Regions from separate parts of the Mesorhizobium sp. BE184 genome, predicted to be linked through region 1. Evidence: predicted binding sites of a transcription regulator. Region 1 holds the regulator's gene; the other holds the start of a gene.
What was found. Region 1 encodes PhoB, which activates phosphate uptake and scavenging genes when phosphate is short. Its sites were predicted from a motif close to TGTCATNNANCTGTCAT; they were not measured.

Region 1 (14,727 bases):
GGATTGTTGATCTGCGCTTCCTCGCCATTGACGAATATCTGCCCGGCATCGCGCTTGTAGGCGCCGGAGAGTATCTTGATGAAGGTCGACTTGCCGGCGCCATTGTGGCCGAGCAGCGCCACCACCTCGCCTGGATAGAGGTCGCAGGATGCGCTGTCGACGGCGCGGATGCCGCCGAAAGCGATGGAGATGTCCTTCATTTCGATGAGCGGAGTACCGGTTCGGTCCATGATCCTGCTCCCTCAGACGCGTTTGCGATAGAAAGTATCAAGCCAGACGGCGACGACAAGCACCGCGCCGACAACGATGTTCTGCAGCGGCGTGTCGATGCCCAACAGCACCATGCCCGATTGCAGCGACTGCATCAGCAGCGCGCCCAGCATGGCGCCGATCACAGTTCCCGAACCGCCGGCGAGCGACGTGCCGCCGATGACCGCCGCCGCGATGACCAGCAGTTCGTCCAGCGTGCCCAGCGAGTTGGTCGAAGCATTGAGGCGGGCCGAGGAAATCGCCGCGGCGATGGCGCCCAGGACGCCCATGATCATGAACACCTTCATGGTCACCCAACGCGTGTTGATGCCGGCGAGGCTGGCCGCCTCCGGGTTGCCGCCGATGGCGAAGACGTAACGTCCGAAACGCGTGCGGTTGGTGACGAAGGTCATGACGATGCCGACAATGACCGCGATCAGCACCGGAATGGCGATGCCGTGGGCGATGAACAGTCCGCCTTCCGGAACCGGGATGCCGCTGGCCTCGGCGTAGCGTTTCACGATGCCAGCCGGCCAGGGATAGGAATTGGCGATCCAGACGGCGCCAAGGATGACCGCACAGGCAACCGCGCCGAGGAAGGCTTCAGCCCATACGGGGCGGAGCGGGAATTTGAAGCGCTTGCGCTGGGTGCGTCCGTTGAGAAGCAGCCCGACCACCGCGGCGCAGGCGACCAGCCCTACGACCCAGCTCCACATCGAGCCGATCGATCCAGCCGGCCCGCCGCCCATGAGCTGGAAGGTCGAGTCGAGCGGCGCAACCGTCTGTCCGCTGGTGACCCACCACGCAGCGCCACGCCAGACCAGTAGGCCGCCCAGCGTGACGATGAAGGCCGGGACGTCGAGATAGGCGATGATGAAACCCTGGAACGCGCCGATCAGAAGGCCCACCGCCACGCCAACCGCCAGCGCAATGACCCAGATCCAGGGGTTTCCGAGATCGAACCCCATGACGCGGATCAGTATATGCGCCTGCGTCACGCCCATGATCATACCGACGACGCCTTCCAGCGAGCCGACTGATAGGTCGATGTTGCGCATGACGATGACCAGCACCATGCCGGTGGCCATGATGGCGACCGAGGACGACTGCACCGAAAGGTTCCAGAGATTTCGCGGCGTCAGGAACAGGCCGCCTGAAAGGATATGAAGTCCGACCCAGATGATGATCAATGCGGCGACCATCCCGAGCATGCGGGTGTCGAGCTCGGTCGCCTGAAGAAAGCGGCCGACGGCATTGAGCTCTGAAGCGCGGGCCTGGTCCGCGCGGGCGCTGGACGTCGAATCTGTCATGAAATCCTCCCACCGGTTTGCCGTCTGGCGCGGATGCCGGAAGCCGATCGTAGCTGCATTCCCTTCGTCCCGGAAGCGGAAAGCACCTTGAGAAACGCCGCGACCGTGAGGCCGCGGCGTCGTTTGCTGGACAAGGGCCTGCGGTTTAGTTGCAGACCGAAACGCTGCCGGCCTTCACGCCGGTGCAGACTGCGTCCTTGGAAATCCAGCCGGCGTCGATGACGACGTTCAGATTGTCCTTGGTGATGGCGACCGGGGTCAGGAACACCGACTTGACGGTGTTTCCGCCAGGCGTGGTGAAATCCTTTGCCCCGGCGATGTCGCCCATGGCCTTGCCGTCGGCGAGCTGCGAGGCGATTTCGGCGGCGTTCTTGCCAAGATCGCGCGCATCCTTGAACACCGACACCGTCTGCGTACCCAGCGCGATACGGTTCAGCGCGGCATGGTCAGCGTCCTGGCCCGAAACCGGAACCGAGCCGGCAAGGCCCTGTGCCTGAAGCGCTGCGATTGCGCCGCCGGCGGTGCCGTCATTGGCAGCAACGACAGCGTCGACCTTGTTGTCGTTGGCAGTCAGGAACTGCTCCATGTTCTTCTGGGCGTTGGCAGGCAGCCAGCCGTCGGTATAGGCCTCGCCGACATTCTTGATCTTGCCGGCGTCGATGGCGCCCTTGAGAACTTCCATGGCGCCAGCGAACAGGAAATCGGCGTTCGGATCGGCGCCCGAACCCTTGATGAACACGTAGTTGCCTTCCGGCTTGACAGCGAACACGGCCTTCGCCTGCAAACGGCCGACTTCCGTGTTGTCGAAGGTCAGGTAAAAGGCATCCTTGTTTTCGATCAGGCGGTCGTAGCCAACCACCGGAATGCCTTCGTCGACGGCCTTCTGCACAGCCGGACCGATGGCGGAAGCGTCCTGTGCCAGGATGATGAGCGCGTTGGCGCCCTGGCTGATCAGGCTTTCCACATCGGCAAGCTGCTTGGTCGGGTTGGACTGGGCGTCGGCGGAGATGTATTTATCGCCAGCGGCTTCGATAGCCTTCTTCATGGCCGCCTCGTCGGTCTTCCAGCGCTCTTCCTGGAAGTTGGACCAGGACACGCCGATTACCTTGTCTTTCGCATGGGCGACGGACGCCAGCGTCAAAGACAAAGCAACACCCGCCAACATGGCGGTTGCAAATTTCCTCATGATTTCCTCCCTGCGCCGCTCGGCGCTGACTAATTGGCCTTAAGACCCGTACAGAAGCTCTTTTTTTCGAGCCTCAAAAAAAATCATGACGTAAGGATTGGCCGCTGTCAACGGATTTCATTTTCGGATTTCTATTTTTTCGAGTTCCGAAAAAATAATGACAGCCCGCGTGGCTTCTGCCACAATTGACATCTTGCCGATTGCCGTGCCCTAGCAATCGCAAGGGGAGGAAATAACGATGTCGGTGGGAATCCGCCACGACGATTTGCGGCGGCGCAATCGTGCCATGGTCATCTCGGCCGTGCGCCGGGACGGCCAGCCTTCACGCACAGAGATCGCAGCGACGACGGGTCTCAGCCACTCGACCATATCGGCTATATCCTCCGACCTCATCGGCGAATGCGTGTTGATGGAAGCGCGCGGCGAAACCACGTCGTTGAAGCGCGGCCGTCCGCAGGTCGCGCTTGCGCTCAATCCGGATGCGGCCGTGGTCGCCGCCGTGGTCCTCTCCCTCAATTTCCTCTCAGCCGCGATCATCGACTATACCGGCCATGTGGTAGCCGAGGAGCATCGCCGGCTCGACACCCAGCATATGGGTCGCGAAGACCTCATCCGGCAATGCATCGACATTGTCGGCCAAGGCCTGGACCGCCTGCAACTCAGCGGCCGCCGGGTTCTGCGCATCGCGCTCGCCGTACAAGGCATCACCGACGCTCAGGCCCGCATCCTGCTCTGGACGCCGATCACCCCTCACACCGACATCCCGTTCGCCGACTTGCTGGAAGCCCGCTTCGGCATTCCGGTCATTGTCGAGAACGACTGCAACATGATGGCCGAGGCGCTGCGCTGGCGGAACCCCGAGCGCTACCGTGAGGATTTCATCGCCATCCTCCTCTCCCACGGTATCGGCATGGGCATGATTTTGAAGGGCGAGTTGTTCACCGGCACGCATTCTTCCGGCGGTGAGTTCGGCCACATGATCCACAAGCCCGATGGCGCGCGCTGCCGCTGCGGCCGACGCGGCTGCGTCGAAGCCTATGCCGGCAATTACGCCATCTGGCGCAATGCCCATGGCCTCGCCGAAAGCTCCGAACCGGCAGCCAACATCGTCGATGACGACATGCAGGCGCTTGCCGCCTTGGCGCGCGAAGGCGATGGCCCCGAACGCGAGGCCTATCGTACGGCCGGCGAAGCGCTGGGTTTTGGACTAGGCAGCCTGTTCGCGCTGATCGATCCTGCGCCTGTGGCCGTGGTCGGCATCGGCGCAGCGGCATTCGACCTTATCGAGCCGTCATTGCGCGCGGCAATCGCCAGAACGGCTGGCGGCCAGCATTCCGGTTCGATCTCCTTCGACACCGAGCCCGACGAACGGCCGCTCATCCGCGAAGGCTGCGCCATGCGGGCGCTCACCTTCGTCGATCAGGAGATATTCGCACCCGGCAGTCAGCCGCAGGAATCGAGCAGGCAGGCGGCTGTTATTTGAGGAAAGTCAGTCCTCGCGGATGGCGTAGCCGGCGCCGCGGATCGTGCGGATGACGTCAGGCATCCGTCCGGTGTTGACTGCCTTGCGCAACCGCCCGACATGCACGTCGACTGTGCGCTCGTCGATATAGATCGTCTCGCCCCAGACATTGTCGAGGAGCTGGCTGCGCGAAAACACCCGGCCGGGGTGCCGCATCATGAACTCGAGCAGCCTGAACTCGGTCGGCCCAAGGCGGATCTCGCTCTTCTTGCGGTAGACTCGGTGCGATTCCCGGTCGAGCACGATGTCGCCGACCTTCAGCACCGAAGACAGCACCTCGGGCTTTGCCCGGCGCAGCAACGCCTTCACCCGCGCCATGAATTCGGGCGTCGAGAACGGCTTGACCAGATAGTCGTCGGCCCCGGTCGAAAGGCCACGCACCCGGTCGCTTTCCTCGCCGCGCGCCGTCAGCATGATAACCGGCAGCCTCTCGGTTTCGGGTCGCATCCGCAGACGCCGGCAAAGCTCGATACCGGAGACCGCGGGCACCATCCAGTCGAGGACGAGGAGATCCGGAACGTTCTCCTGCAGCCGGATCTCGGCCTCGTCGCCACGGGTTACGACTTCGACATGGTAGCCTTCGGATTCGAGATTGTAGCGGAGGAGGACGCCCAGCGGCTCCTCGTCCTCCACCACCATGATACGCGGTGCAATCATTGCTAGCCTTTCAGCCGTCACGCAGCCGGCGCTGCCGTCTCGTCAAGCTTGGGCCTGTTCGGCGGCAGTTGCTCGCCCGTCAGCACATAATAGGCGTTTTCGGCGATGTTGGTGACGTGGTCGCCGATCCGCTCGAGATTCTTGGCGCAGAACAGCAGATGCGTGCAAGCGGTAATGTTGCGCGGGTCCTCCATCATGTAGGTCAGGAGCTCGCGGAACACCGACGTGTATTTGACGTCGATCCGCTCGTCGTCGGTTCTCAGCTTGGACAGGGCCGGCGCGTTGCCGACGCTGTATTCGTCTACCACCGCATGGACCTGTTCCAGCACCAGTTGGGCCATCGATTCGATCGAGTGCGACAGGTCGCGCGGAACGGTGTGTTCGCCGACCGCGCCGACACGCTTGGCAATGTTCTTGGCCAGATCGCCGATCCGCTCCATGTCGCCGGCCATGCGAATGGCGCCGAGTACCGAACGGAGATCATCGGCCATCGGCTGGCGTTTGGCGATAAGCGTGATGGCCCGGCCGTCCAGTTCACGCTGGCGCGCGTCCATGATGGCGTCATCGGAAATGACGTGCTGCGCCAACGCATTGTCGGCGCCGAGCAGAGCCCGCGTCGAGCTGCCGACCATCAGGCCGGCGAGCTCGCCCATCCCGTGGATGAGCTTGCTGATCTGGGCGAGATCTTCGTCGAAGGATGCGACCGTATGTTCGCTCATGATGCTGTCCTCGTATGACGCGGGCGAAATCAGCCGAACCGGCCGGTGATGTAGTCCTGCGTGCGCTTCTCGCCCGGCGACGTGAACATCTTCTCGGTCTTGTCGTATTCGATCAGTTCGCCGAGATACATGAACGCCGTCTGGCTGGAGACGCGCGCCGCCTGCTGCATGTTGTGGGTGACGATGACAATCGTGTAGTCCACCTGCAACTCATCGATGAGTTCCTCGATCTTGGCGGTCGATAGCGGATCGAGCGCCGACGCCGGCTCGTCGAGCAGGATGACCTCCGGCTTCACCGCCACGGTGCGCGCGATGCACAACCGCTGCTGTTGGCCGCCCGAAAGGCTGAGGCCGCTGGCGTCGAGCTTGTCCTTGACCTCGTTCCACAGCGCCGCGCGATGCAGCGCCTGTTCGACCCGGACGTCCATTTCCGACTTCGAAAGCTTCTCATAGAGGCGGATGCCGAAGGCGATGTTCTCGTAGATCGACATCGGAAACGGCGTCGGCTTCTGGAACACCATGCCGATCTTGGTGCGCAGCAGGTTGAGGTCCTGCGAACGGTCGAGGATGTTCTTGCCGTCGAGCAGGACCTGCCCGTCGGCGCGCTGCTTCGGATAGAGCTCGTAGATGCGGTTGAAGACGCGCAGCAGCGTCGATTTTCCGCAACCCGACGGACCGATGAAGGCGGTGACGCTGCGGGCCGGAAGCGACAGCGATATGTTCTTCAGCGCCTTCGACTCACCGTAGTAGAAGTTGAGATCCTTGACCTCGATCTTGGTGGTTTTGGGAGCGAGGGCGATGGCATCTGACATGGCGATTTCATTGGACAGCATCGGTTTCATATCTCTCTAGGTCCTGCGTCCGGTGAGGCTCCGGGCGATGATCGACAGCGCCAGAACCGTGAGGGTGATGATGAGCGCGCCCGTCCAGGCCAATTGCTGCCATTCCTCATAGGGGCTGAGCGCGAACTGGAAGATGGTGACCGGCAGGCTGGCCATGGGTGCGTTGAGGTTGCTCGACCAGAACTGGTTGTTCAGCGCCGTGAACAGAAGCGGCGCGGTTTCGCCGGATATGCGGGCGATGGCCAGAAGGATGCCGGTGACGATACCCGAAAGCGCGGCGCGGTAGGCGACCGAGCGTATGACGATCCAGCGCGGCGCCCCGATGGCCGCGCCTGCTTCGCGCAGCGAATTCGGCACCAGTGTCAGCATGTCTTCCGTGGTGCGGACCACAACCGGTATCACGAGGATGGCCAGCGCGAACGAGCCGGCGATGGCTGAGAAATGTCCCATCGGCCGCACCAGCAGCTCATAGACGAACAGGCCGACGATGATCGAGGGCGCCGAGAGCAGGATGTCGTTGATGAAACGCACCACCACCGTGAGCTTCGAGAACCGGCCATATTCGGCCATGTAGGTGCCGGCCAGGATGCCGATCGGCGTGCCAACGATGATGCCGATCAAAGTCATGGCGATGGAGCCGGCGATGGCGTTCAGCAGGCCGCCGGCGTCGCCGGGGGGCGGCGTCATTTCCGTGAAGACGGAAAGCGAAAGACCGGCGACGCCCTTCCACAGAAGCGCGCCGAGGATGAGCGCCAGCCAGGCAAGGCCGATGCCGGCCGCCGCCATGCACAGCGTCATCATCACCGAGTTTCTGGCCTTGCGGCGGGCATGAAGCGATGAAGCGGTGGACATGTCAGGCTCCGGCGCGACGTTCGAGGCGCAGCAGCATGAAGCGCGCTATCGCCAGGATGAAGAAGGTGAGGATGAACAGGATCAGGCCGAGCGCGACCAGCGAGGACGTGTAGAGCGTCCCGTCGGCCTCGGTGAATTCATTGGCGATGGTGGCCGAGATCGTCGTTCCCGGCGCAAACAGCGAAGCGCTGATGCGATGGGCGTTGCCGATGACGAAGGTCACAGCCATGGTTTCGCCAAGCGCACGCCCGAGGCCCAGCATGACGCCGCCCATGATGCCGATGCGCGTATATGGAATAACGACGCGGCGCGTGACTTCCCAGGTTGTGCAGCCGATCCCGTAGGCCGACTCCTTCAGAACCGCCGGCACCGTGTCGAAAACGTCCTTGGTGATGGAGGTGATGAAAGGCAGCACCATGATCGCGAGGATGAGCGCCGAGGTCAGCATGCCGATGCCGTAGGGCGGTCCGGCAAACAGGCTGTTGAGGCCCGGGACGCCATGAAAGACATTGATGATGAAGGGCTGCAGGGTCGTCTGCAGGAAGGGCGCGAAAACGAACAGGCCCCAGATGCCGTAGATGATGGACGGGATGCCGGCCAGGAGCTCGACAGCGATGCCGATGGGGCGCTGGAGCGGGCGGGGGCAGAGTTCAGTCAGGAACACGGCAATGCCGATGCCGATGGGAACAGCGATCAGGATGGCGATCGCGGCCGTCACAACGGTGCCGTAGATCGGAGCCAGGGCGCCGAATTTCTCCGTCACCGGGTTCCAGGATTCGGTGGTCAGGAACGAGAAGCCGAATTTGGAGAGCGCTTCCCACGAACCAACCACAAGGGAGAAGCCGACACCCCCGAGGATGAGCAGCACGAGAATGGCGGCGCCGCGTGTGCTGTTGCGGAACAGCGTATCCGTAAGCGCGAACCGCCGGACCCGGCTTTCCCTGGCCTGGGCGGCAAGCGACGATGGCATGGCTTCGGCAACGATGGTCATGGATTCTCACTTTCGAAAGAATGGGGAGGGCGCGGTGCGCCCTCCCCGCCAGACGTGATGTCACATTGCCGAGTAAAGCGGCTTGCCGTCGCTGCCGACGATGTCCTTCGACCATGTCTCTTCGATGCTCTTCACGACATTGTCGGGCATCGGCACGTAGTCGAGGTCGGCCGCCACTTCGTCGCCCTTGCTGTAGGACCAGGAGAAGAACTTGAGGGCTTCACCGGTTGCAGCCGCATCATCCGGCTTCTTGTAGACCAGGATCCAGGTCGCGGCCGTCATCGGCCAGGACTCGGCGCCCGGCTGATTGGCGAGGATGACGCCGTAACCGGGCTGCGAGCTCCAGTCGGCATTGGCTGCCGCTGCCGAGAACGATGCAGCGGTCGGCTCAACCTTCTTGCCGTCCTTGTTCATCATGTCGGTGTAGGTCAGCTTGTTCTGCTTGGCGTAGGCGTATTCGACGTAGCCGATCGCACCGCTGGTCTGGGCAACGTTGTTGGCGACGCCTTCATTGCCCTTGGCGCCGATGCCCACCGGCCATTCGAGCGCGGTGTTGACGCCGACCTTGCTCTTCCAGTCGGCATTCACGTCGGCGAGATAGTAGGCGAAATTGAAGGTGGTGCCGGAACCGTCCGAACGGTGGACGACCGCGATCGCCTGATCGGGCAGCTTGGCGTCCGGGTTCAGCTTCTGGATCGCTGCGTCGTTCCAGTTCGTGATCTTGCCAAGGAAGATATCGCCGAGCGTCGCGCCGTCGAGCACGAGCTGGCCGGGGGTGATGCCTTCCAGGTTCACGACCGGCACGATGCCACCCATGACCATCGGGAACTGGGCGAGGCCCGTGGCTTCGAGGTCTTCGCCCTTCAGCGGCGCGTCGGTGGCGCCGAAGGTGACGGTCTTGGCCTTGATCTGCTTGATGCCGCCGCCGGAGCCGATCGACTGGTAGTTGAGACCGATGCCGGTCTCCTTCTTGTAGGTGTCGGCCCACTTCGCATAGATCGGATAGGGGAAGGTCGCGCCGGCGCCGGAGATGTCCGCGGCCATGGCCGCCGAAAGGGTGATGGTGGACGCCGCAGCCATTGCGATCGCAACGGCCGCAGAGCGGATGAAATGTCTCATTTGGCCTGCTCCTGTTCGGAATATGGTCTCTAGACGCCATGTTGTTTCAGCGTCACGGGAGGCCATAAACTCGGTTTATTACAGTCGCATGACAGTTTCGTGTCGGGTCGGTAACGCCGCACAGCCCATCGGCGGTGACATGGGCTGAAAGGGCACAAGCCGGTTGGCGATTTCTTTTTGAATCAAAGGTTTTACGGTCAAAGCGCGCCCGCTGCGGATTTGAAGCGGACGCCTTTGCATAAAATCCGGATCCGATCGGGCCGGACGGCGGGTGCTCGGCTCAGGCGGAACGCTGTCCCGCTTCCGTCGTCCCGATCCACAATTCCAGCTTCTCCAGCAACGCTTTCGGGCTGATCGGCTTGGAGAGGTAGTCGTCCATGCCGGCTTCCAGGCAACGATCGCGGTCGCCCTTGAGCGCATGCGCGGTGACGCCGACGATCGGCACCCGTGCGGCCGCGCCCTCGATCCGGCGGATCTCGGCGGTGGCCTCCATGCCGTTCATCTCCGGCATCGAAACATCCATCAGGATCATGCGTGGCTTCAGCTTGCCCCAGGCATCCAGCGCCTTGCGGCCATTGCCGACGATCTCGAAGCTGTAGCCCGTCTCGCCGAGTATCTGGGTGAAGACGAGCTGGTTCACCTCATTGTCCTCGGCAACGAGGATGTCTATGCCTGCACCCGGGTTCATCAGGGCGCTGGACCGCGGACGCATCGCCGGCGGCTGCAGCGACGTGCGCTTCGGATAAAGCGTCGAGGGCGCGAGCACAGGACTGCCCAAAGCCCCGACCTCCTGTTTCGAAGGCTCGTCCGGCTGCGCGTTCGGCATGCCGGCGGTGTGATGGCGCTGGATGGTCGCGACCAGGGTCTCCAGCAGAGCCGAGGAACGTGCCGGCTTGATGAGCTGCGCGTCGATCTGCAGGTCGCGGTAGTTCGAGCCGGCGAACTGATCGACAGAAGTCAGCATGATGATCGGCGTATCGGCGATGCCTTCGGTGCTGCGCACGATCTGCGCCATTTCAGCGCCGCTCATGCCCGGCATCTGATAATCGAGCACCACGCAATCGACCGATACCCCATAGGCGGCCGCGGCGATCAGCACCTTGAGACCCTCCGCGCCGCTCTCGGCGGCGCAGGAATCGAATTTCCACGACGTCATCTGTTCCGTCAGTATGGAGCGGTTGACGGCATTGTCGTCGACGATCAGCACCCGCGCGCCGGTCACGTCGATCGGCGTGATGCGCTGCATGCCCTGATTGTCGGCTCTCGGCAGGGTCATGGTGAACCAGAAGGTGGAACCCCGGCCTTCGGCGCTTTCCAGGCCGATCTCGCCGCCCATCAGGTCAACGAGGCGCGAGGTGATGGCGAGACCCAGCCCCGTGCCTTCATGACGGCGGGTGGAAGAGGTGTCCACCTGGCTGAATTTCTCGAAGACCAGCCTCAGCTTCTCCTCGGGAATGCCGATGCCCGTGTCGGTAACCGAGATTTTCAGCTTGGTGCCATCCGGCATCGTGGTGCCTTCGACATCGACGAGAACGTGGCCCTCGTCGGTGAACTTCACCGCATTGCCGAGCAGATTGGTGACGATCTGGCGGATGCGTCCGACATCGCCGACGAACAGGCCGTCGAGACCAGGTTCGATCCGAACGATCATCTCCAGGTCTTTTTCCTTCGCCCGTGTCGAGACCAGCGTGGCGACGTCTTCTATCGCCTCGGCCAGATTGAAGGGTGCGGGATCCAGCACCAGCTGGCCGGCATCGATCTTGGAGAAGTCGAGAATGTCGTTGATGATGGTCAAGAGCGCATTGCCGGACTTCACGATGATATCGGTGAAGGTTCGCTGTTTCGGGTCAAGCTCCGACTTCGCCAGGAGTTCGGCCATGCCGAGAACGCCGTTCATCGGCGTGCGTATCTCGTGGCTCATATTGGCCAGGAATTCCGACTTTGCCCGGTCGGCCAGAACAGCGCGCTGCAGCGCCTCCTGAAGCTCCGCCTCGCGCTGCTTCAGCAGCGTGATGTCCATCGTCGAACCGATGAGATAAAGCGATCCGTCGGAAGCGATCATTGCCCCCTTGCGCGCAAACTGGTGCCGGATGGTTCCATCCTGAGCCGTCACCGTCTCCTGGATTTCCTGGGTCTCGCCGGTGCGCAGCACGGCAAGGTCGCCTTCCACGAAAGCTTCGCCCTCGACGCCAAACATCTCGATATCGGTCTTGCCGATCGCGTCTTCCTTCGAGATGCCGGTCAGATCGCACCAGCCCTGGTTGACATAGAACTGCCGCAGGTCCGAGCGCTTGGCGTAGATCGATACCGGGACGTTGTCGATGAGGCTCCGGAACACCTCGTTTTCGCGCATGCTTTCCTGCAGCGCGCGCTCGCGTTCCTTGACATCGCTGATGTCGGCGCTCGATCCGATGAGGTGGACCGACCCGTCCTGCGCGACCAGCCGGCTCTTGCGGGTGACCAATTGATGGGTTTTTCCGTCGCGGCCGGAAACCGATTCCTCGATTTCCTGCACCAGACCGGTCTTTGTCACCTCGGCGTCGTGTTGTGCGTAGCGATCCGCATCGGCCGTCTTGAAAAGGTCATGATCGGTGCGTCCGACCGCCTCTTCCTTGGCGATGCCCGTCATGGCGGACCAGGCCTTGTTGACGAATTCGATCCTGCGTTCGGCCGTCTTGATGAAGGCCGCGACCGGCAGTTCATCCATGGCATGCCGGAACAGGTCGATCTGCCGCATGGAATTGTGCAGCGCCAGTTCGCGCGCCTTCAGTTCGGAGATATCGAACACGAAGCCCGCGACATAGTTGCGGCCGCTTTCCAGCTTGACCCGGTTCTTGCGCACAATGCGGGAACGTCCGATGCCGCCGAGCTCGAAATTCTCCTCGACCTCATAGGGATCGCCGGTATCGAGCACATGGTGCTCGCTTTCCTCGAACAGCTTTGCTTCGTGAGACGGCAGGAAGTGGCCGATCCGCCTGCCGAGCATCGACTGCGGATCGGCGGAATAGATCGACGCAAGCGCCTCGTTGACGAACACGAAGCGCAGCTCCTCGTCCTTGACGAAAATCGGGTCCTTGACGTTGTCCATCACCGCCGCGGCCAGACGCGACTTTTCAAGCGCTTCGGCGAGATCGGCCTCGCGCTGCTTCATCTCCGTGACGTCCACGTAGGACACAAGCCGTTTGCCGCCGGACAGAGACGTGACCGAAAAGATCATCGTGCAGCCGTCGGCGCGCTGGAATTCCCGCGGAGCGACATCGCCCGCCCGGATTTCTGTCAGCCGTGACGAGACATAATTTTCCCACTCGTCGTCGGCCACCGCGTAGATGCCATTGTGGCGGTTGGCGTCCATGATCTGGCGCAGCGAAACGCCGACATGCATCTGCTCGGGTGTCAGCTTCCAGATGTCGTAGAAGGCGCGGTTGATGATTTCCGTCTTGAGATCCGCATCCAGAATGAGGATGCCCATCTTCATGGCGTCGATGGTTCTTTCCAGATCGTAAAGCAGATGCCGTCCGCGCTCGACGGCGTCGAGCAACTCATCCTGCTGCTCGGGGCGGCCATCCCGCCTCAGCTCCATGACCGAATGGCTGAGTGCGGTGACGTTGCGGGCCAATCCGCGATATCCGAGAAAAGCGCCTTGCTCGTCAAAGCGCGGCAGACCGGTGATCGACACCCACCGGCATTGCGGATGGGCGTCCTTGATCTCGTAGACGAAATCCTTGAACGGTCGCCGCGCCTCGAGATCCTCGAGATGGGCGGCGGCGGCCTGACTGCCTTCCGAAACCCGCTTGAGAAAATCGAAGCGGAAACGGCCGATCACTGTTGCGGGATCGATGCCGGTTTCGCTCTGGTAGCTGTCCGAAAGCCAGGAAAACCGCAGTTCGGCGTCCGTTTCCCAAAGCCAGTCGCTGCCGGCTTCAAGCAGGTCCCAGGCCGATTCGGAAAGGGGTGAGCCCGACATGCGTCCGGCGACGGACGTCCCCTCGCCGGGGGACCCGCGCGACCCGCCTGTCCCGACACTGCCCTCTGTCTTTCTCATCCCTACCCGCCTAGAACGCCAGGCCCCTCCGCGGCCTTGGTTAACATCGGCGACAAGCATTAATTATCGACTAACCTTAATGAAGTTGCGCCGCCGCAATAGTCATGTCTGAAACGTCATCCGCGGCTTTACCAAGCCCGCAATCCGAATTGCCATGGGCACCGGCAGCGCGATACTATGGTCGGGATGGCGCACATACCGAAGCTTTTGTTCCTGATTGTTCTGGCGCTGGCCGCGAGCGGATGCTCGCGCAGCAGCGATGGCAGCGTGGTCATTCCCAAGCAGGTGGACATGAGGCGGATATGGGACCGCGAACCGCCGGTTCAACGCGTGCTACTGGGCCAGAACCCGGCTGTCTTCCCCGTCTCGCCGCAAGCCAGCCAGCCGCGCCGCGTCGTGGCCGTGGCGCCGCGCACACGCCGTGCGCCCGTCCGTACGACGCGGGCGAGGAACGAACCGGTTACGAGTTCACCGTTGAACTGCCGCAATGTCAGCGAACCCGGAAAACGGGTGCGGATGGTCTGCGACTAGCCAGATAACCGCTTTCGATAAGGAACGACGGCGGCTTTTATTCGTCCGGAAAGAACGCCGGGCCGACCACGCGGACCTGCCGTGTGGTGTCCAGCCTTTCTAAGGAAGCGTTCTGTGCTTCCCCTTGCGCTTCTTCACTGATCGCGCTCGTACGCTCGGCAATTTCCGGCCGGGAAGCCGGCAATGGAATGATGGCGTTCTTCATGTTCGTCGGCGTAACGGTCCGCGCCCGCAGCTCGGCGACGCGGTCATAGTAGCGCTTCAGATCGCATGCCCTGAAATTGGCGTCATCGCGATAGCGGAATGCCGCCGGAAGCTCCTTGTAGGGTCTGCGCTCCCCGACAGAGACCATCTCCTCGGTCTCCAGGCTGAGGTCGCTGAGCGAATACACGTCAACCGCTGCATCGTCGCAGATGTAGCGGCACTGATCGATGGTATCCTCGACGTCGTCCTGCTTGGCGAACTGCGATTTCGGCGCCGGAAAATAGTAGCCGTCGGACTGGCGCACGCAAAACAGCACAGCACCGCTGGCGACATAGCTTCCGCTCGGACGCTGTTCCTGTTTGATCGTTTCAGTCCGTTCGCGCCGCGCCGCGCCGTTGTCGCAGCCGAGCGATGCATATCGCGCCCTCAGCCTTGATGCGTCCCTCACCCCGGAAGCCTCGGCGATCTGCCGCTGCACGGTTGCCTGGCGGCTGGCGATGTCG
Region 2 (14,727 bases), on a different contig from region 1:
TCAAGCTTCCAACTACAATTTTGCCTATCTCGACGAACAGACCAAGCGGATGATCCGCCGGGCGATCCTGAAGGCGATCGCCATACCCGGATATCAGGTCCCCTTCGCCAGCCGCGAGATGCCGATGCCGTACGGCTGGGGCACCGGCGGGGTGCAGGTCACCGCCGCCATCCTCGGTCCTGAAGATGTCTTGAAAGTGATCGATCAGGGGGCCGACGACACAACGAATGCGGTGTCGATCCGCAAATTCTTCCAGCGCGTCGCCGACGTCGAGACTACGACGAAGACCGCGGATGCAACGATCATCCAGACCCGCCACAGGATTCCGGAAACGCCGCTGCGGCTGGGGCAGGTGCTCGTCTATCAGGTGCCCATTCCCGAGCCGCTGCGCTTCCTGGAGCCGCGTGAGACGGAAACGCGCAAGATGCACGCGCTTGAGGAATACGGGCTCATGCATGTGAAGCTTTACGAGGATATCGCCCGCAACGGCCATATCGCCACCACCTACGCCTACCCGGTCAAGGTCGAAGGCCGGTACGTCATGGACCCGTCGCCGACGCCGAAATTCGACAATCCAAAGATGCACATGTCGGAAGCGCTGCAACTTTTCGGAGCCGGCCGGGAAAAGCGCATCTACGCCCTGCCGCCCTATACCGAAGTCGTCAGCCTCGATTTCGAAGATCATCCGTTTGAAGTGCAGCGTTTCGACAAGCCCTGCGCTCTCTGCGGCGCCGAGGCCGTCTATCTGGACGAGGTCGTGCTGGATGATCGCGGCGGCCGCATGTTTGTGTGCTCGGATACCGATCATTGCGAAACCCGCCGAGTCGAAGGGCATCGTGGTGAAATGGGCGGGGAGGCAGCGTGATGAGCCCTCTGGTCTCCACTGAAGAAAGACAGCACGAAACGAGCGACCAGCCGCTGCTGTCGGTGCGTTCGCTCGGCAAGATGTATGGCAGCCGCATCGGTTGCGCAGGCATCGATTTCGACGTCTGGCCGGGCGAAGTCATGGCCATCGTCGGCGAGTCCGGTTCGGGCAAGACCACGCTTCTCAATTGCATTTCCACCCGGCTGGCGCCGACCTCGGGCACGGTCTCCTATCGCATGCGCGACGGCATGGTCCGCGATCTCTACCAGCTTGGAGAGGCCGAGCGCCGCTTCTTGCTGCGAACCGACTGGGGGTTTGTCCACCAGAACCCGGCGGATGGACTGCGCATGACGGTGTCGGCAGGCGCCAATGTCGGCGAGCGCCTGATGGCGGTCGGCGAGCGCCATTATGGCCGCATCCGCGAAACTGCGACCGATTGGCTGGGGCGTGTCGAGATCGATGCCAACCGCATCGACGACCAGCCGCGCGCTTTTTCCGGCGGCATGCGGCAGCGGCTTCAGATCGCGCGCAATCTCGTTACGTCGCCCCGTCTGGTGTTCATGGACGAGCCCACCGGCGGCCTCGATGTCTCGGTGCAGGCCCGCCTGCTTGACCTGCTGCGCGGGCTGGTGTCGGACCTCGGCCTCGCCGCCATTGTCGTCACCCACGATCTCGCCGTGGCGCGGCTTCTCTCCCATCGCATGGTCGTGATGAAGGAGGGCCGGATTGTCGAACAAGGCCTCACCGACCGGCTGCTGGACGACCCGCAGGCGCCTTACACGCAACTTCTCGTTTCCTCCATCCTGCAGGTCTGAGGCAGCGTCGATGTCACTTTTGCTTTCCGTTTCCGGCCTCTCGAAAACCTTCACCATGCATCTGCGCGGCGGTTTGGCGCTTCCGGTCATCTCCGGAGCCAGTTTCGAGCTTATGTCAGGCCGCTGCGCCGTCCTCGGCGGTCCCTCTGGCGCCGGCAAAAGCTCGATCCTGAAAATGCTCTACGGCAATTATGCCGCCGACGGCGGATCGATACGGGTGCGGCATGACGGCGAGGACATCGATCTGGCGACGGCATCGCCGCGTAAGGTGATCGAGGTTCGGCAGCGCACCATCGGTTACGTCAGCCAGTTCCTGCGCGTCGTGCCGCGCATCGGCGCGCTGGACATCGTTGCCGAGCCACTGGTCGATCGCGGCGTCGAGCGCAGCGCCGCGACGGAACGGGCGGCGGTTCTGCTGGCCCGGCTGAACCTGCCGGAGCGGCTGTGGCGTCTGCCGCCGGCGACATTTTCCGGCGGTGAACAGCAGCGCGTCAATGTCGCGCGCGGTTTCATCACCGATCATCCGATCCTGCTGCTGGATGAGCCCACCGCTTCGCTCGATGCCGCCAACCGCGCCGTCGTGGTCGACATGATCGACGAGAAGAAGCGGGCCGGTACAGCCGTTCTCGGCATATTCCATGACGCGGAAGTGCGTGCCGCTGTCGCCGATACAATCATCGACGTTGCAGGCTTCGCACCCGACCGGAGGGCTGCCTGACCATGCCGCGCCTGTCAGAAACGCCTCGGATCGATCCAACCGCCGTGGTCGAGGATTGCGAATTTGGCCGTTATACCGAGGTCAGGGAAGGCTGCCGCCTCTCCGAAACCGTTCTCGGCGACTATTCCTATCTGATGCAGGACTGCCAGACTTGGTGCGTCACCATCGGCAAGTTCGCCAACATCGCTGCATCCGTTCGCATCAATGCCACGCATCATCCGATGACGCGGGCGACGTTGCACCACTTCACCTATCGCGCCGGCGACTATTTCGAGGACGCCGGACACGAGCCGGATTTCTTCGCCGCCCGCCGCGCCAAGCGGGTGGTCATCGGCCATGACACCTGGATCGGCCACGGCGCCGTCATCCTGCCCGGCGTTACCATCGGCGATGGCGCTGTAGTGGGATCTGGCGCCGTCGTCACCCGCGATGTCGCGCCCTACGCGATCGTCGGCGGCGTGCCGGCCCGACTTATCCGGATGCGGTTTCCGGCCGACATCGCGGCCAGGATGCGCACTCTGGCCTGGTGGGATTGGGATCATGCGCAGCTACGCGCCGGGTTGGAAGATTTCCGCACCCTTTCGGCCGAGCAATTTCTCGACCGCTACGAACCGGCGGCTGCGCATCACGCGCCTGTGGACGGTCATGAAACTGACATCGGACCGCAATCCCCGCGTCACGGGCGACCGTTAGTTGCGGAGCAGGACTGGGCCCAACCGCTCGGGACATCGGGCGGATAACGGCAGCCGGAACGGTTTTTGCCCATCATCATCGTCACCGCCAGCAATCAACAAAGGAAAGACCGCAATGGGTGCCATATCCATCAGAAATCTCTCCAAGACATTTGGCAAGAAGCTGGCGCTGGACAATGTCAGTCTCGACATCGGCAGCGGCGAAATGGTCGCCCTGATCGGCGCGTCTGGCTCCGGCAAGAGCACGCTCATCCGGCATATTTGCGGCCTGGAGACGGCGCAGTATGGCGGCGGGGCGATCGACATCATGGGTTCGCAAATCCAGGGCGGCGGACGGCTGGCGCATGGCGCCAGGCGGCTGCGCCGCGATGTCGGCGTCGTGTTCCAGCAGTTCAACCTCGTCGGACGCCTGTCGGTGCTTTCGAATGTACTGCTCGGCAATCTGGGACGGATCTCGCTTTGGCGGGGCACGTTCGGCCTGTTCACGGGCGAAGAGAAACGAGCAGCGCGTGAAGCGCTGGCGCGGGTCGGCATCCCGGAAGTTGGCTGGCAGCGCGCCTCGACGCTTTCCGGCGGCCAGCAGCAGCGCGCGGCCATCGCCCGCACACTGGTGCAGAAGTCCCGAATCCTGCTCGCCGATGAACCGATCGCATCGCTGGATCCGTCTTCGGCGCGGCGCGTCATGGAAGTGCTGGCGACGGTGAACCGGGAAAACGGCATCACCTGCGTCGTCTCACTGCATCAGGTCGAATATGCCCGCCGCTATTGCCCGCGCACAATCGCCCTTCGCGACGGTCGCATCGTCTTCGACGGCCCATCGGCGGAACTGACCAACGCCATGCTGGTGGAACTTTACGGCGACGGTTCCGAGGAACTGGTCCTTCCGGATATCGAGGCGCCGAAGAAAACCCCGTCCCGTCCCGTCAGCCCGGTTCTGAAGCCAGCCGGCGTGTTTGCAGCCTGAACAATCCCCGAACCCAAAAGGAAAAATCCATGAACGTCTTTTTGAAGACCTTAGCGGCGGCCACGCTTGCCCTCACGGTGACTGCGGCCCATGCCGACACGATCGATTTCGGCATCATATCGACCGAATCCCAGCAGAATTTGAAGCCGAAATGGGAGCCCTTCCTGGCCGATATGGCGAAGAGCACCGGCCTCGACATCAAGCCCTTCTTCGCATCGGACTATTCCGGCGTAATCGAAGGCATGCGGTTCAAGAAGGTGCAGTTGGCCTGGTACGGCAACAAGTCGGCCATGGAAGCGGTCGATCGCGCCGAAGGCGAAGTCTTCGTCCAGACGGTCAGCGTCGAAGGCGAGCCCGGCTATTGGTCGCTGATCCTGGCGCCCAAGGACAGCAAGCTCAATTCAGTCGAGGATTTGCTGAAATGCGACCAGTCGCTGAACTTCGGTCTAGGCGATGTGAATTCGACCTCCGGCTACCTGGTGCCGACGACCTTCATCTTTGTGGCCAACAAGGTCGACCCCAAGACCTGCTTCAAGAACGTCACGAATTCCAACCATGAGACCAACGCCATGGCGGTGGCCAACGGCCAGCTCGACGCCGCCGCCAACAACACCGAAAACATGACTTTGATCGAAAAGAACAATCCGGAAGCCTTCGCCAAGATCAAGATCATCTGGAAATCGCCGCTCATCCCGGCCGATCCGATCGTCTGGCGCAAGGATCTTTCCGCGGAGACGAAGGCCAAGATCAAGGATTTCTTCCTCACCTACGGCACCGACAAGTCGAAGGGCGATGCAGCCAAGGAAAGGGAAGTCCTGGCCGGTCTTGAATGGGCGCCCTTCCGCGAATCCAGCAACGATCAGCTGCTGCCGATCCGCGTGATGGAGCTGACCAAGTCGATCGCCAAGATCGAGGCCGACACCAAGCTCTCGGCGGATGACAAGAAGGCCAAGATCGAAAAGCTAGAAGCCGAAAAGAACGGCTACGAAGCCAAGATCAAGGCCAGCAACCAGAGCTGACATCTTCTGACGCTGCGCCGGCCGGAAATCCGGCCGGCGTCATGCATTCGAGGCACACATGACGCATCTCGCCGACAGTCCTCCCCTCAAGGCGCCTCGCCCGGAAATCGCGCGCGACTGGACGCGCACGCTGTGGACAGCCTTCATCTGGATCGCCCTGGCGCTCCTGCTGATCTGGAGCTGGGGGCCAGCCGAGATGTCGCGGTGGACTTATCTGTTCACCGATGCCGACAACATGGCCAGCTATGCGGCGGGTTTTGCGAACCCGAACTTCTCCGAATGGCGCTACTATCTCGCGGAAATGGGCGTCACCATCCAGATCGCGCTGTGGGGTACGTTTCTGGCGGCTGTTCTCGCGATCCCCTTCGGGGTGCTTTCGGCCCGCAACATGGCGCCCTGGTACATCGTCCAGCCGGTCCGCCGCCTCATGGACATATTCCGCTCCATCCACGAATTGGTGTTTGCGGTGCTTTTCGTGGTCGCCGTCGGCCTTGGACCGTTCGCTGGCGTCATGGCGCTGTTCATCCACACCACAGGCATCCTGGCCAAGCTTTTCTCCGAAGCCGTGGAGGCTGTCGATCCTCGGCCCGTCGAGGCGATCCGCTCGACTGGCGCGACTCGCCTGCAGGAGGTCGTCTTCGGCGTCATCCCCCAGGTCATGCCGCTGTGGGTTTCCTATGCACTCTACCGCTTCGAATCGAATGTCCGCGCCGCAACGGTGCTCGGCGTCATCGGCGCCGGCGGCATCGGCCAGGTCCTCTTCGAATCCATTCGCGGCTTCTACTATGGCGAGGCCGCGGCAATGCTCATCATCATGCTGGTGACGGTCTCGTTGATCGACCTTCTGTCGCAACAGCTGCGCAAGCTGTTTCTCTGAAGTGTGAATCGGCCATGCGATACGCCCTGTATTTTACGCCACCTCCCTCGCACCCGCTGACCGCGGCCGCGTCGCGTTGGCTGGGCCGTGACGCCTTCAGCGGCGGCATGCAGCCTTTGCCGCACGTCTCCGGAGTGACCGCGCTGCAGGGAGAACGTCTCGTCGGAGAGCCGCGTCGCTACGGTTTCCACGGCACGCTGGTCGCACCGTTCAGGTTGAGCCCCGCCGCCACGCCGGACCAGCTTGGCCGCTTGGCCGAAACCTTCTGCGCGGATCTGAGACCCTTCGAATTGCCGAAGCTCGAAATCGTGCGGATCGGCCGTTTCTTCGCCCTCTGCCCGAGCGTAGAGACAGCCGGATCGATACTCTTGCCGCTTCGGCGGTCGATCATTTCAACCCGTTGCGGGCGCCGCTGGACGAAGCCGAAATCGCAAGACGCAAGCCGGACGCCCTGACGGCGCGGCAGCAGGCGTACCTGCTTCGCTACGGATACCCATACGTCAAGGAAGAATTCCGCTTCCACATGACGCTGACCGGCCCGGTCGATGCCGGGGAGGAAGCCCCCGTGCAGGCTGCCCTGCAGGCCTGGTTCGAACCGGTGCTGGCGGAGCCGATATCGGTCGAAAGCCTGTGCATTTTCAACGAACCGGAAACGGGCGCTCCGTTCGTCGTTTTGAGCCGCCACGCATTCGCCGCCGCGACGGCGAGAAAGATCGCCTGACATGCAAGAGACCGTCCTCAAAAACGCGAAACTGGTGTTCGAACACGAAATCATTTCCGGCTCTGTGGTTCTCCGCGACGGCATGATCTGCGGTGCCGCTGCCGGGCCGCATACAGGCGGCGAAGACATGGAGGGCGACTATATCGTTCCCGGTCTGGTGGAATTGCATACGGACCATCTGGAATCCCACTATTCGCCACGGCCGGGCGTGCGGTGGGACAGCATGGCCGCCCTGCAGGCGCACGATGCCCAGGTTGTCGGTTCGGGTATCACAACCGTCTTCGATTGCCTGCGGTTGGGCTCGGATGAAGACGGCGGTTTTCTGAAGGGGGAGATGCGCGCCATCGGCCATGCGATCGAGCAGGCAGGCAACGAGGAGCGGCTGCGCGCCAGTCACCTGATCCATCTGCGCTGCGAAGTTTCGGCCGGCAACGTACTGGAGCATTTCGAGGATTTCCGAGGCGATCCGCAGGTGCGACTGGCCTCGCTTATGGATCATGCGCCGGGTCAGCGGCAGTTCGCGACACTCGACCAGTACATTCTTTACTACAAGAAAAAGGTCGGGCTGAGCGACGCGGAATTCGACCGCTTCATGGCCCGCCGGCAGCAGGATTCGGCGAAATATTCGGCCGGCAATCGCAAGGCCATTGCGCAGGCCTGCAACGATCGCGGCATCGCCATCGCCAGCCATGACGACGCGACGCTTGAGCATGTCGAAGAATCGAAAGGCTTCGGCGTTCGGCTGGCGGAGTTCCCGACCAGCATCCAGGCGGCCCAGGCGTCGCACGAGGCGGGCATGTCCGTGATGATGGGCGCGCCCAACATCGTGCGTGGCAAGTCGCATTCCGGCAATATTTCGGCCAAGTCACTGGCCGATGCCGGCGTTCTGGACGTGCTCTCGTCGGACTACGTGCCGATCAGCCTCATCCATGCGCCGTTCCTGCTGGCTTCGGAGGAGGGCGGCATGGACTTGCCGCAGGCGATCCGGTTGGTGACGGCAACGCCGGCGCGAACCGTGGGGCTGGAAGACCGCGGCCTCATCGCCGAAGGTTTGCGGGCCGATCTGGTCAGGGTTCGCCACAAGCAGGGCGTCCCCGTCGTACGATCTGTCTGGCGAGAGGGGCGGCGCGTTGCCTGAGCGCGATGTCCTTCAGGATGCCGGCCCTGCTTGCGGGCGGACCGGAAAGCTTGTCGTGATTGTCGGCCCCAGTGGTGCCGGCAAGGACAGCCTCATGGACTATGCCAAGACGCGGTTGGCCGGCGATCCCCTTCTCCATTTCGTCCGCCGCGCGGTGACGCGTCAGGTTGACGCCACCGCCGAAGATCACGATGCAATGTGCGCCGCCACATTCGAGGCGGCTGCGGCGTCCGGCGTTTTCGCGGTGACATGGGAAGCCCATGGATTGAAGTATGGCATTCCCGATACGGCGCGCGCGCATACCGCCAATGGCGGCATCGCCGTCGCCAACGGGTCGCGCGGCGCGCTCCCGGCAATCCGGGCGCGTTTCGAGGACATCGCCGTAGTGCTGGTTCACGCAGCGCCAGAGGTGTTGGCTCAAAGGCTGTCGGCGCGAGGCCGTGAAACCAGAGCCGAAATCGTCGCCAGACTGGCGCGCTCCGCCTATGCATTCGAGCATCCGGTTCCCGATCTGAGGCTCGACAACGGTGGCGAACTTGCTGCCGCAGGGGAGTTGCTGGTCGCCTTCCTGCACCGTCTGGCGGGGCAGGCTTGCGGGCGAAATCAGTCCCGCGACCTGCGTGGTTCGGGCCTGCACATCTAACGGCTTCGAAGTCGATAGGCGAAGTCCCATGCCATTTTGAGCATGTTCACGGCGACCGTGCCGCTACTCCTTCGTCGAAATATCGAGCCTTGACACTACTTGACATGTCGCTAACATGTTAGGTGTGGCATCAGGGCGGAAACATGCGTTCAAAAGAGATTTTCGGATTGTCGGCGGCGCTCATTACGCCTTTTGACGAGGGTGGAGGCATCGACCTTGCCCGACTTGTGACCCATGCCCGCAACGTGCTTGCGGAAGGTTGCGACAGCGTCACTGTTTTCGGCACGACCGGGGAAGGTTACGGCATTAGCCTGATGGAGCGCGCCGCGGTCATGGGCGCCCTTGCAGGCGCTGGCATCGAGCCTGCCAAAAGGGTCTATGCCGGTGTCATGGCAGTCACCACCGACGACGCGGTCGCCCAATCCCGTGTCGCTCTTGACGCCGGCGCCCGCGGTCTGTTGTTCGCGCCGCCTTTCTATCTGAAAGGCGTCGAAGACGAAGGTCTCTATGCATGGTTTTCGCGCACGATCGAAAAGATCGGCGCTTCGGCACGCGGCGTCATCCTCTACCACATACCCGGCCAGACCTCCGTGCCCATATCGGTGTCGCTGGTGTCGAGGCTGAGAAAAGCTTTTCCCGGCGTCATTTCCGGGGTCAAGGATTCCTCCGGCAGATGGGAGGATGCTGAGGCTTTCCTGGCGGAGCATGGCGATCTGGCGATCCTGATCGGCGAGGAACGGCTGCTGGCCCGCGCCGTCAGGACCGGTGCAGAAGGCTCGATCTGTGGTCTCGCCAACATGGCGCCGGCGCTGCTCCGCCCGGTGATTTACGAAGGCAAGGACAGCGATAAGGTAGTTCGGCTGGTCGATATGATAACCAGCTTCCCGGTGCTGCCCACGGTCAAGGCTTTGACCGGCCATGTCCGCAAGGATGCCCGCTTTGGCAAGGTGCGGCCGCCGATCAGCGATCTCGAGCCGGCGCTTGCCAAAAAGGCGGCGGACGCCTTTGATGCTATCCTTGCGGCATAGGAAACGACAGGGTGAACAGTCCCGCGGCAACGCCTCCGTCTGAAAGCCAGAACCTCCGGGACAAGGCCTATGTCGGCTACACCAGGAGCCTGCTGGAGCAGCAGATCAAGCCGGGACAGTTCATCACCCAGCGCGAACTGGTCGCGATCACCGGTTTTCCTCTCGGCTCGATCCGGGAACTTGTGCCGCGACTCGAGGCAGAAGGGCTGATCCGCACGGTGCCGCAGCGCGGCATGCAGGTTCCGCAGGTGGATCTCGCTCTGGTTCGCAATGCGTACCAGTTCCGCGCCTTTCTGGAGGAGCCGGCTGCGCGCCTGTTCGCGCGCGACGCTTCCGATGATGCGATCGCCGCCTTGCGCGAAAGCCATGAACGCATCCTGCACAGGCACGAGAACGGCGATGCCGCCAACCTCATGCAAGACGCCGAGGCGGTCGATTTGAGCCTGCATGAGGCGATCATCGGACTGCAGAACAACGAGATACTCTCCAACGCCTATCGCGTGAACTGGCTCAAGATAAAGCTGATCAGGCTGGCGGAAACGCGCCTCTATGTGCCGATGATTCCGGAGGTGATGGGTCAGCATCTGGAGATCATAGCGGCGTTCGAGCGGCGCGATGAGGATGCGGCCGCGCAGGCCATCACCAAACACATTGAAGTCGCGCGGCGGAGGGCTGTCGATATCTGACGAATGCCGCCTTGGGCTGCGCCGGGAGGAGGCGTGTTCGCGGGTCGGTGGAATGTCCACAATTAAAAAAACGATGGAGGAAGACATGACGTTCAAGACATTCAAGCCAAGCAGACGCGAGTTCCTTGCCGGCGCCGCCGGCCTGGGTGCCGCGGGTCTTATCGGCGCCCGACCGGCATTTTCCGCCGAGGTCGACTGGAAGAAGTTTTCCGGCCAGACGCTCGAGGTCAATCTGGTCAAGAGCCCGCGCAGCGACACGCTGCTGAAATACATGTCGGAGTTCGAAGAACTCACCGGCATCAAGGTCAACGCGGAGGCCACACCTGAACAGCAGCAGCGCCAGAAGACGGTGATCGAACTGAGCGCCGGGAAACCCAGCTTCGACGTTGTTCACCTGTCCTATCATGTGCAGAAGCGCCAATTTGAGAAGGGCGGCTGGCTCGCCGATATCGGCGGCTTCGTCAAGGACCCGACGCTGACCGATCCCGGACTCACCGAGGCCGATTTCGCCGAGGCCGGTCTGGAGTTCGCCAAGGACGGCGATGGCGCGCTGCGGTCGCTGCCGTTCTCGGTCGACTACTGGATCATCTATTGGAACAAGGACCTGTTCGAGAAGAAGGGCCTGCAATACCCGGCGAGCTTCGAGGAGTTGACCAAGGCCGCCGAAGCGCTGACCGACAAGGACGCCGGCACATTCGGCTTCGTTGCGCGCGGGCTGAAGAACGCCAATGTGCCGGTCTGGACCTCGCTGATGCTCGGCTTCGACAAATATACCGTCGATAAAGGCGTGCTGCAGACGGAAACCCCCGAAGCCATCGAGGCGGCGAGCATCTACAAACGCCTGATGACGGTCTCGGCTCCTCCCGGCGTCGCAGGGTTCAACTGGGCGGAATCGCAATCAGCGTTCCTTCAGGGCCGCATCGGCATGTGGTTCGATGGCGTCGGCTTCGCGCCACCGCTCGAAGACCCAAATAAATCGCGCGTCGTCGGCAAGGTTGGTTATGGCGTCATGCCGAAAGGCCCCAAAGCGCATGCGTCGGGCACCTTCGGCGACGGCATCGGCGTCACCGCCGCCAGCGAGAAGAAGGAGGCCGCCTATCTGTTCTGCCAATGGGCTGTTTCGCCGATCATGGGCGCACGGCTGCTGCAGGCAGGCGCCGGCGTGCCGTTCCGCAAGTCCATACTCGGCGATCAGAAGGTCCGCGAGGGCGTCACCATGCCGGGCGAGTGGGTCGACGCTGTCGCGGGGTCCGGCGAGATCAGCCGGCTGGCGCTGCCGGTCATCGTTCCTGTGACGGAATTCCGCGATACTTTCGGCGTGGCGCTCACCAATCTGATTTCCGGCGGCGATCCTGCCGCCGAACTCAAGAAGGCGACGGAAGCCTTCAAGCCGGTGCTTGAAAAGAGCGAAAAGGCCTGATGGCCGACGCGACCGCGCCCACCGCTTACGAAGTCGAGGGCCAGCCGGTTCGGCTGGCCCCGAACTACTGGCCGTTCGTCCTGCCTGCGCTGGTTGTGGTGTTGGCCGTCATCGTCTTTCCGTGGGTGTTCACCATCTGGATGAGCGCCAACGAGTGGACGCTCGGCCAACCGCGAAGCTTCGTCGGTGCGGCAAACTACGTCCGTCTCTGGGGCGACCCGCGCTTTTGGGAATCGCTCGTCCACACGCTCTGGTACACGCTGCTGTCAGTCGTTGCGCCGCTGTTTCTCGGCACGCTCGCGGCTTTGATTTTCGATGCGCGCTTTCCGCTGCGAGGCTTTCTTCGCGCCATCTTCGTCATGCCGATGATGGCGACGCCGGTGGCCATCGCGCTGGTGTGGACGATGATGTTCCATCCGCAGCTCGGCGTGCTGAACTATCTGCTGTCGCTGGTGGGCATTCCGGCGCAGGAGTGGATTTTCAATCCCAACACCGTCATCCCTTCGCTGGTCGCGGTCGAGACCTGGCAGTGGACGCCGCTGGTGATGCTGATCGTGCTCGGCGGCCTGGCCTCGGTGCCGCGCGAACCTTTCGAAAGCGCGGAGATCGACGGCGCCAATTATTGGCAGCAGTTCCGTTTTATCACGCTGCCGATGATCATGCCCTTCATCATGGTCGCGGCCATCATCCGCACCATCGATGCGCTGAAGAGCTTCGACATCATCTTCGCCATGACCCAGGGCGGTCCCGGAACGGCTTCGGAAACGATCAACATCTACCTCTACAACACCGCCTTCGCCTACTACGACATCGGCTATTCGTCGGCGATGGCGATCATCTTCTTCATCATCATCGTGGCGCTTTCGCTCGTCCTCCTGATGTTGCGCCAGCGCATGCAATGGTCGGAGGTGAAAGGGAAATGAACACCAGCTTCCTCAACCGCCTCGGCCTCTTCTTCGTCGCGCTGGTCATGGTCTCGCCGGCGATCCTTTTTTTCATCTGGATGATTTCGCTGTCGCTGAAGTTCGAGATCGACAACGGCGCCTATCCGCCGATCCTGATCCCCGAACGTTTCGCCTGGGTGAATTATGTGCAGGTGTTCCGCGAGAACAATTTCTTCCTCTATCTGTGGAATTCGATCCTGGTGACCGGCACGGCTACGCTGCTCGCCTTGCTGATCGGGGTTCCTGCCGGCTACGGAATTGCGCGGCTCAAAGCCGACAAGGCGGCTGTCGTGGTCATGATCGCCCGCATGACGCCGGGTCTTTCCTATCTCATACCGCTCTATCTGCTGTTTCAGTGGGTGGGTCTCGTCGGCACAATCTGGCCGCAGATCATTATCCACCTGGTGGTGACGGTGCCCATCGTTGTCTGGGTGATGATCGGTTACTTCGAGACAACACCGATGGAACTGGAAGAAGCGGCGAGCATTGACGGCGCCAGCTCCTGGCAGGTCTTTCGGCTCGTCGCGCTTCCCATCGCCAAGCCCGGCATTGTCGTGGCGCTGATCCTGTCGGTGATCTTCTCCTGGAACAATTTCGTTTTTGGCGTCGTGCTCGCCAACCGCGAGACGCGGACGCTGCCGGTCGCCGTCTACAACATGCTGTCTTACGAACAGGTGAGCTGGGGGCCACTGGCGGCCGCGGCGCTGGTGGTGACGCTGCCGGTGTTGGTGCTGACCATATTCGCGCAACGGCAGATCGTGGCGGGCCTCACGGCCGGCGCCGTAAAGGGTGGGTGAGAATGGCCTCTGTTGAAATTCAGGACGTCCGCAAGGAATTCGGCTCGGTCAAGGTCATTCGCGGCGTGTCCGTGGATATCAGCGATGGTGAGTTCGTCGTGCTGGTCGGGCCATCTGGCTGCGGAAAATCGACCCTGCTGCGCATGATCGCAGGATTGGAGACGATCAGCTCAGGGACGATCAGGATCGGCGACCGCGTCGTCAATGCTTTGCGCGCCCGTGACCGCGACATCGCCATGGTATTCCAGAACTACGCGCTCTATCCGCACATGACTGTCGCTGACAATATGGGCTTTGCGCTGCGCATCAAGAATTTCGAGGCTGCGGAAATCGCGAGCCGTGTCAGCAATGCGGCCGCGATTCTCGGTCTCGAAAAGCTGCTCGAACGTTATCCACGGCAGCTTTCGGGCGGCCAGCGCCAGCGCGTGGCCATGGGACGCGCCATCGTGCGCGATCCGTCGGTCTTCCTGTTCGACGAGCCGCTATCCAACCTCGATGCCAAGCTGCGCGTACAGATGCGTGGCGAGATCAAGAGCCTGCACCAGCGCCTCGGCACCACGACGGTCTATGTTACCCATGATCAGATCGAGGCGATGACCATGGCCGACAAGATCGTCGTCATGCATGACGGCATCGTCGAGCAGGCCGGCGCACCGCTGGAGCTTTACGAGTGGCCAGCCAACATGTTCGTGGCCGGCTTCATTGGCTCCCCGGCGATGAATTTCGTTGCCGGCAAGGTTGGGAGCGGCCGCTTCGTCAGCACGAAGGGGTTGGAACTGCCGGTCTCGGCGGCTGCGGCGGGTGCAGCTGAGGGGCGTGATGTTTTGTATGGCATCCGGCCCGAACACATTCATTTCGCGACCGCCGGCATCAGTGGTGAGGCGCTGCTTGTCGAGGCGACCGGGTCGGAAATCTTCACGAGGCTGCGGTGTTCCGGCGAAACGCTCTCCTGCCTGTTCCGCGAACGCGGACTGGTGCTGCGCCTCGGGCAGGCCGTATCGGTCCGCATCGACCCTGTGGATGTTCACCTGTTCGATGCGCAGACGGGTTCCCGCCTCTGACAGAGACGGAACGAAATGCGGCGCTGTCCGTTCGAATTTCGAATGGGAAAAACCCCGCTGGGGTCAAGGCTTCGGACAGCGCTGAAAGGAAGGACATGGCCGACGAGAGCGAAAGGCTTCCGACGCCCGGCGGCGACGATCCGGATGTGCGGTTTCTTGCCGAAAACACCGACCTGTCACCGAAGCAGGCCAGGGAATTGATCGCCGAGCATGGCCACGATCGTAAGAGGCTGCTTGAGATTGCACGCACCCGAAAGGCCGAAGGTTAGCCGGCTTCAGCGCGTTTCGCCTCTCCAGCGCAGGCCATCCATGAGCAGCATGGTCAGCCGTCGGGAACGG

Region 2: the regulator PhoB is predicted to act here: its motif matches at 3,040-3,056, upstream of phnC (phosphonate ABC transporter ATP-binding protein).

The regions. Positions count from the first base shown of each region.
Region 1 covers NZ_JAVDVU010000003.1:45,576-60,302, reverse strand. The annotation lists gene J2X35_RS13855 (ATP-binding cassette domain-containing protein) at 1-230, opposite strand, end outside; gene J2X35_RS13850 (sugar ABC transporter permease) at 243-1,559, opposite strand; gene xylF (D-xylose ABC transporter substrate-binding protein) at 1,705-2,745, opposite strand; gene J2X35_RS13840 (ROK family protein) at 2,984-4,228, shown strand; gene phoB (phosphate regulon transcriptional regulator PhoB) at 4,235-4,924, opposite strand; gene phoU (phosphate signaling complex protein PhoU) at 4,942-5,643, opposite strand; gene pstB (phosphate ABC transporter ATP-binding protein PstB) at 5,673-6,485, opposite strand; gene pstA (phosphate ABC transporter permease PstA) at 6,492-7,337, opposite strand; gene pstC (phosphate ABC transporter permease subunit PstC) at 7,339-8,328, opposite strand; gene pstS (phosphate ABC transporter substrate-binding protein PstS) at 8,389-9,447, opposite strand; gene J2X35_RS13805 (PAS domain-containing protein) at 9,728-13,489, opposite strand; gene J2X35_RS13800 (hypothetical protein) at 13,676-14,020, shown strand; gene J2X35_RS13795 (DUF2865 domain-containing protein) at 14,058-14,727, opposite strand, start outside.
Region 2 covers NZ_JAVDVU010000002.1:252,811-267,537, reverse strand. The annotation lists gene J2X35_RS09460 (alpha-D-ribose 1-methylphosphonate 5-phosphate C-P-lyase PhnJ) at 1-865, shown strand, start outside; gene phnK (phosphonate C-P lyase system protein PhnK) at 865-1,680, shown strand; gene phnL (phosphonate C-P lyase system protein PhnL) at 1,691-2,398, shown strand; partial or broken gene J2X35_RS09445 (DapH/DapD/GlmU-related protein) at 2,401-3,006, shown strand; gene phnC (phosphonate ABC transporter ATP-binding protein) at 3,206-4,054, shown strand; gene phnD (phosphonate ABC transporter substrate-binding protein) at 4,084-5,073, shown strand; gene phnE (phosphonate ABC transporter, permease protein PhnE) at 5,132-5,950, shown strand; partial or broken gene J2X35_RS19845 (DUF1045 domain-containing protein) at 5,965-6,671, shown strand; gene J2X35_RS09415 (alpha-D-ribose 1-methylphosphonate 5-triphosphate diphosphatase) at 6,673-7,809, shown strand; gene phnN (phosphonate metabolism protein/1,5-bisphosphokinase (PRPP-forming) PhnN) at 7,865-8,452, shown strand; gene J2X35_RS09405 (dihydrodipicolinate synthase family protein) at 8,596-9,480, shown strand; gene J2X35_RS09400 (GntR family transcriptional regulator) at 9,492-10,166, shown strand; gene J2X35_RS09395 (ABC transporter substrate-binding protein) at 10,252-11,586, shown strand; gene J2X35_RS09390 (sugar ABC transporter permease) at 11,586-12,509, shown strand; gene J2X35_RS09385 (carbohydrate ABC transporter permease) at 12,506-13,327, shown strand; gene J2X35_RS09380 (sn-glycerol-3-phosphate ABC transporter ATP-binding protein UgpC) at 13,330-14,388, shown strand; gene J2X35_RS09375 (hypothetical protein) at 14,484-14,657, shown strand; gene J2X35_RS09370 (TetR/AcrR family transcriptional regulator) at 14,664-14,727, opposite strand, start outside.